Linked DNA regions of Paractinoplanes abujensis. The protein of the gene in region 1 interacts with the protein of each later gene in a pairwise test. Links are inferred from orthologs where the notes say so. Each region holds a gene or a part of one and is shown on either strand. Other genes may lie near its edges.

Evidence for each region.
Region 2: the proteins of BKA14_RS27910 (region 1) and BKA14_RS09060 interact in binary tests that used the Escherichia coli proteins (3 or more experiments, as listed by UniProt). The link is inferred for Paractinoplanes abujensis from one-to-one orthologs.

The regions. Positions count from the first base shown.
Region 1 is NZ_JACHMF010000001.1:6,096,137-6,099,230, forward strand. What follows is about bases 149-2,930. They hold BKA14_RS27910 (glutamate-5-semialdehyde dehydrogenase), read left to right. Parts: upstream 149-806; coding sequence 807-2,054; downstream 2,055-2,930. Other genes in these bases: proB (glutamate 5-kinase), read left to right, coding at 149-795; BKA14_RS27915 (prenyltransferase/squalene oxidase repeat-containing protein), read right to left, coding at 2,223-2,930. Also shown: more of proB, read left to right, coding at 1-148; more of BKA14_RS27915, read right to left, coding at 2,931-3,029. UniProt on the Escherichia coli protein: Catalyzes the NADPH-dependent reduction of L-glutamate 5-phosphate into L-glutamate 5-semialdehyde and phosphate. The product spontaneously undergoes cyclization to form 1-pyrroline-5-carboxylate.
Region 2 is NZ_JACHMF010000001.1:2,095,812-2,099,123, reverse strand. What follows is about bases 205-3,204. They hold BKA14_RS09060 (ABC transporter ATP-binding protein), read left to right. Parts: upstream 205-1,194; coding sequence 1,195-2,214; downstream 2,215-3,204. Other genes in these bases: BKA14_RS09050 (DUF6082 family protein), read right to left, coding at 3,112-3,204; BKA14_RS09055 (M15 family metallopeptidase), read left to right, coding at 2,266-3,060; BKA14_RS09065 (ABC transporter permease), read left to right, coding at 407-1,198; BKA14_RS09070 (ABC transporter permease), read left to right, coding at 205-410. Outside these bases: more of BKA14_RS09070, read left to right, coding at 1-204; more of BKA14_RS09050, read right to left, coding at 3,205-3,312. UniProt on the Escherichia coli protein: Part of the ABC transporter complex CysAWTP involved in sulfate/thiosulfate import. Responsible for energy coupling to the transport system.

The DNA.
Region 1 (3,094 bases):
CTGCTCACCGCCGACGACGTGACGCGCCGCGCGCACTATCGCAACGCGTACCGCACGCTGCGCAAACTGCTCGATCTGGGCGCGCTGCCGATCGTCAACGAGAACGACACGGTGGCCACCGACGAGATCCGCTTCGGCGACAACGACCGGCTCGCCGCTCTGGTCGCCGCCCTGGTCGACGCCGATCTGCTGATTCTGCTCTCCGACGTGGACGCGCTCTACACGGGCAGCCCGTCGGATCCGTCGTCGCGCCGGATCGCGTACGTGGAAACCGAATCTGATCTTCAAGGCATCAACATCGCGACGCCGAGCAAGTCCAAGGTCGGCACGGGCGGCATGGTGACCAAGGTCGAGGCGGCCCGGATAGCCACCGGCTTCGGCATCCCCGTCGTGCTCACCGCCGCTCCCCTGGCCGGCGCGGCGCTGAGTGGCGACGAAGTGGGCACGCTGTTCCGGCCGGCCGACAGCCGCCCCGCGGCCCGGCTCTTCTGGCTGGCCCATGCCACCGCCCCGCGCGGCCGCCTGCACCTCGACCCGGGCGCGGTGGCCGCGGTGGTCGCGCGGCGCAAGTCGCTGCTGCCCGCGGGCATCACCGCGGTCGACGGCTCGTTCGCCGCGGGCGACCCGGTCGACCTGGTCGATGCCGCCGGCGCCCCGGTCGCGCGCGGCCTGGTCAATTACGATGCGATCGAATTGCCCGCCCTGCTCGGGCGGACCACCGGCGAGTTGGCCGCCGCCCTCGGGCCGGGATATGAACGTGAGGTCGTGCATCGCGACGACCTAGTCCTCCTATGAAGGAAATCGCCATGACGACCGTCCTCCAGCAGGCCGCCGACGCCCGCGTGGCCGCCATCGACCTGGCCGCCGCCACCCGCACCGAAAAGGATCGCGCCCTCGAGCTGATGGCCGACCGCCTGGTCGAGCGCTCGCCCGACATCGTGGCGGCCAACGAGGTCGACGTGACCAACGCGCGCGCCTCCGGGCTGTCCGAGTCGATGATCGACCGGCTCACGTTGACCCCGGCGCGGGTCGAGGCGATGGCCCAGGGGCTGCGCGAGCTGGCGGCGCTGCCCGACCCGGTGGGTGACGTGGTGCGCGGCTCGACGCTGGCCAACGGGCTCGAGTTGCGGCAGGTGCGGGTGCCGTTCGGCGTCGTCGGCATCATCTACGAGGGCCGGCCCAACGTGACGGCCGACGCGGCGGGCATCTGCCTCAAGTCGGGCAACGCGGCGCTGCTGCGCGGGTCGGGCTCGGCGCTCAGCTCGAACGCGGCGATCGTGTCGGTGCTGCGCAAGGCGGTGGCCGACGCGGGCCTGCCGGCCGACACGATCCAGCTGCTCGACGCGACCACCCGCGACTCGGTCAAGGAGCTGATGCGGGCGCGCGGCCTCGTCGACGTGCTGATCCCCCGCGGCGGCGCCTCCCTCATCCGTACGGTGGTGGAGGAATCGACGGTGCCGGTGATCGAGACCGGGGTCGGCAACTGCCACGTCTATGTGGACGAGCACGCCGATCTGGAGAAAGCGCTGGCCGTGGCGGTCAACTCGAAGACGCAGCGGCTGTCCACCTGCAACACTGCCGAGTCTCTGCTGGTGCACGCGGCGGTCGCCGATCGGTTCCTGCCGCTGGTGCTTCCTGCCCTCTTCGAGGCCGGCGTGACCGTTCATGGCGACCCGCAGGTAGTGGCGTACGACTCGCAGGTGGTGCCGGCCACCGAGAAGGACTGGGGCACCGAATACCTGTCGGCCGACCTCGCGGTGGCGATCGTCGACTCGCTGGACGACGCGCTCGACCACATCCGGCAGTACGGAACCGGGCACACCGAGGCCATCGTGAGCGAGTCGGTGACGGCGACGCGGCGGTTCACGGCCCGGGTCGACGCGGCCGCGGTGATGGTGAACGCGTCGACCCGTTTCACCGACGGCGGCGAGTTCGGGTTCGGCGCCGAGATCGGCATCAGCACTCAGAAACTGCACGCCCGCGGGCCGATGGGCCTGCCCGAGCTGACGTCGACCAAATACATCGTCACGGGCAACGGCCACATTCGACGGTGACCGACGTCGTCGGAGTCGCCTCGTCCGTGATCTCCGGGCTAGGCTTCGGCGACTCCGCCGGCGTCGTCTCCGGCACGCCCCGACGCCGGATCGACATCAGGACGCGCCGCTCTCCGCCTTGACCTCGACCGGGATGGTGAAGGTGTTGCCCTGGCAGGTCGTTGACAGTCAGCGACAGGCGCGAAGCACGGTCAGGGTCGTGTTCACGTCGAAGTTCGGCCCCTCGGCGCTGTCCCAGCCGCCGTCCGTGCGCTGGGTCTCGCCGAGCCGCTTGCGGGCGCTCTGCAGCAACCAGTCGTCGCCCAGGTTGATCCGGCGCAGTGCGGCGGCCATCGAGGCGATGTCGGCCGGTTCCATGTCGGGCAGGCGGTCGCCCAGCACGAGTTGCACGCGGGCGGACTCGTAAAAATACTGCGCGCCGTAGAGCAGGCCCGCGGCGTGCCAGCCCGCGGCCAGGAAGGACGGCCAGGTGCCGTCGGGGTGTAGCCGGCCCACGACCCACTGGGCGGCCGCACCGAGCGTGTGACCGTAACGCGCCGGGACGTCGAACTGGGGGTGCGCCTCGTACTCGGCCACGGTCATCCAGAAACCCGCGGCCGCGGTCAGGTAGAGCGTGGCCTCGGGGTCACCCGGCATCGCCCACGCGGGCGCCTCGGCGGCCAGCGTCTCGGATTCCTGCCAGGTGCCGTCGCGGCGCTGCACGCTGGCCAGCCAGGCCAGGGCCCGGTCGACCGGCTCACCGTGCAGACCACCCAGGTCGTCGAGCTCGTTGAGCCGGAAACAGGTGGCGTCGATCGAGTCGACGGGGGCGCCGGCCGACGCGGACCAGCCGCCGGCCTCAGACTGATCGGCGGTGATGCGCCCGATGACGAGCGGATCGGGAGGTTGACCGGTGCGCAGATATGACAGCCGGGCCCGCTCCACGGTGTCGCCGTGGGCGACCACATAGCCGATTGCGGCGTCGATATCTACCACGATTGCACGCTACAGCGCCTTCCGGAAAAACGCTGTGCCGATTCCGTGACGCTGGGGAGTCGCAG
Region 2 (3,312 bases), 4.0 Mb from region 1 along the record:
CGGGCCTGGCCCTGGTCTACACGTACTTCCAGATCCCGCTCATGGTGATCGTCTTCCTGCCCGCGCTCGACGGCATCCGCCCGCAGTGGCGCGAGGCGACCGAAAGCCTGGGCGGCACGACCTGGCAGTACTGGACGCGCGTGGCCGGCCCGCTGCTGGCCCCGGCGTTCCTCGGCTCGGCCCTGTTGCTCTTCGCCAACAGCTTTTCCGCGTACGCGACCGCGGCCGCACTGGTCAGCCAGGGCAGCCCGCTCGTCCCCCTGCAGATCCGCGGCGCGCTGACCAGCGAAGTGCTGCTGGGCCAGCAGAACGTGGGCAAGGCGATGGCACTCGGCATGGTCGTCGTCGTGGCCGTGGTGATGGCGCTCTACTCGCTGCTGCAGAACCGGACGTCCAAGTGGCTGGGGTGATCGCTCGCCGAGCGCGCAAACAACGCGCATTCCGCTGGACGATCCTGATCGTTCTCGGCGTCTTCTTCGTGCTGCCGTTCGTGGCGATGGTCGAGTTCTCCACGCGCGACGGCGAAACGTGGCCGTTGCTGGTCGATTGGCCGTCGCTCAGTGAGCGCTACCCGGCGCTGGCCGAGGGCATCACCACCTCGCTGCTGCAGGCCGCGCTCACCGCCGGGCTGATGCTCGTGTTGCTCGTACCGACGGCGGTCTGGGTCCGGCTGCGGCTGCCCCAGCTGCGCCGGCTGGTCGAGTTCATCTGCCTGCTGCCCCTGACGATCCCGGCCATCGTGCTGGTCGTCGGGCTGGCGCCGGTGTACGCCTGGGTCACCTACTTCCTGGGCGGCTCCTCGCTGACGCTCGTCTTCGCGTACACGGTGCTCGTTCTGCCGTACGCGTATCGCGCGATCGACGCCGGCCTGTCCGCGATCGACGTGCAGACGCTGGCCGAGGCGGCGCGGTCGCTGGGCGCCGGCTGGGGCACGGTGATGTGGCGAGTCGTGCTGCCCAACATCCGTACGGCCGTGCTCTCCGCGGCCTTCCTGACCGTGGCCCTGGTGCTCGGCGAGTTCACCGTCGCGTCCCTGCTCAACCGCACGAACCTGCAGGTCGCGATTAACCTCCTGGGCAAGAGCAGCGCCACCGTGTCGGTGGCCGTGTCGCTCACCGCGCTGCTGCTCGCCTTCGTCCTGCTGCTGCTTCTGTCCCTGCTCGGCGGGCGTCGCCGGGCCGTCAAGGAGACCTCATGACCGGCGTCGCCGTCCATCTGAAGGGGTTGCGCCGCTCGTTCGGCCCCACGCTCGCCCTGGACCTCCTCGACCTGGCCATCGAGCCCGGCGAGTTCATCGCGCTGCTCGGCCCGTCCGGCTGCGGCAAGACCACGGCGCTGCGCGTGCTGGCCGGCCTGGAGGACGCCGACAGCGGTGCGGTGCTCGTCGGCGGCAAGGACGTGACCGCGCTGCCCGCCAACCGGCGCGACATGGGCATGGTCTTCCAGGCGTACAGCCTCTTCCCGCACCTGACGGCCCTGGACAACGTGTCGTTCGGGTTGTCGCTGCGCGGCCGGTCCAGGAACGTCGCCCGCGCCCGGGAGATGCTCGACCTGGTCGGGATCGGGCCGCTCGGCGCCCGCTACCCGCATCAGCTCTCCGGCGGTCAGCAGCAGCGGGTCGCCCTGGCCCGCGCCCTCGCGATCGAGCCCAGCGTGCTGCTGCTCGACGAGCCGCTGTCGGCGCTCGACGCCAAGGTGCGCGTGCAGCTGCGCGACGAGATCCGCCGCATCCAGACCGAGGTCGGCACGACGACGCTGTTCGTCACGCACGACCAGGAGGAGGCCCTCGCCGTCGCCGACCGGGTCGGCGTGATGCGGGCCGGCAAGCTCGAACAACTGGCCGCGCCCGCGGATATTTATCTCGCCCCGGCCACGCCGTTCGTGGCCGAATTCGTGGGTCTCAGCAACCGCCTCCCCGGCACGGTCACCGGCGACGAGGTCGAGGTTCTCGGTACCCGGCTGCCGCTGCTCGCGCCGGCCTCCCCGGGGTCGGTCACGGCCCTCATCCGGCCGGAGTCCGTGCAGGTCACGCCGGACGCGGGCGGCACCGGGACGGTCCTCACGACCAGCTTCGGAGGGCCGATCAGCAAGGTCACCGTGACGGTCGGCGAGCAGCTCGTGGTGGCCCAGGTCGCCACCGGCCGTCTGACGGCTCTGGCCCCCGGCACGCCCGTACGGGTAACGCTGTCGCCCGGTCCCGTTGCGCTGGCCTGATTTTCGCGTTTCGCTGCGACCCGCCCGGGACGCTTCGTACGGTCTGTAGCCGTGCGCAAACGTCTGATCGCCGTCGTCACCGCCCTGCTGCTCCTGCCGGTACTCGCCCCCGCACCGGCGGGAGCAGCAGGCACGGTGTGGCACGTGGTGCGCCCGGCCGAGACGCTGGCCTACATCGCCGCCCTGCGCGGGGTCACCATGCAGCAACTGGCCGCCTGGAACGGCATCCCCGCCGACACCCCCGTGCAGGTCGACGCGGTGCTGCGACTCAACGCCCCCGCCGTCGCGTTACCGGCCTTCCGTACGCGCATCGAGACCGTCACGGCGGCCTCGGTCAACTGGCAGCCCCTCAAACGCTGCCCCGTGCTGCCCGTCAACCTGCGCCGCGTCTGGGTCTCCTACATCGACTTCAACGGCGCCTACCACGACGGCAGCGTGATCGTCCGCAAGGACGTGGCCGCCCGCGCCCAGCAGGTCTTCGGCACCCTGTACCGCTGGCGTTTCCGCATCATGGGCATGGCCCCCATGAAGGTCAACAACCCCACCGAGTCGAACATGGCCACGGTGACGGCCGGCTACAACTGCCGCGCGGTCGGCGGCACCAACGTCTGGTCGGAACACGCCACCGGCACCGCCATCGACATCAACCCGTTCCAGAACCCGATGATCCGAGGCCGCTCGATCTCCCCGGCCGGCAGCCAGTTCTACCTCGAACGCAGCCGCTACCTGATCGGCATGCTGCACCCCGAAGGCGCGGCCCGGGCCTTCACGTGGAACGACTTCCACTGGGGCGGCCGCTGGACGTCGCTCAAGGACTACATGCACTTCAGCCTGACCAACAAATGACCGGTCCAGCCATTGATGAATCAGACCGTCATCTCGTCACGACGTGGCTGGTCAGCTGCCCTCTGGATTGTCGCCACTCGTATGCAACGACTCGCCACCAGGCGGCCGTCCCGCCTCGGTACGGCGTTCCGCAGTTCGCCGTTCGCTCTCACGCTCGAAGATCCGATTGAACGGACCAATCTCCGCTACGCCCTGCTGCCTCAACTCCGCCATGCGGACCTGCCAGAGCCGCATGGCTACTCCACTGCGAAA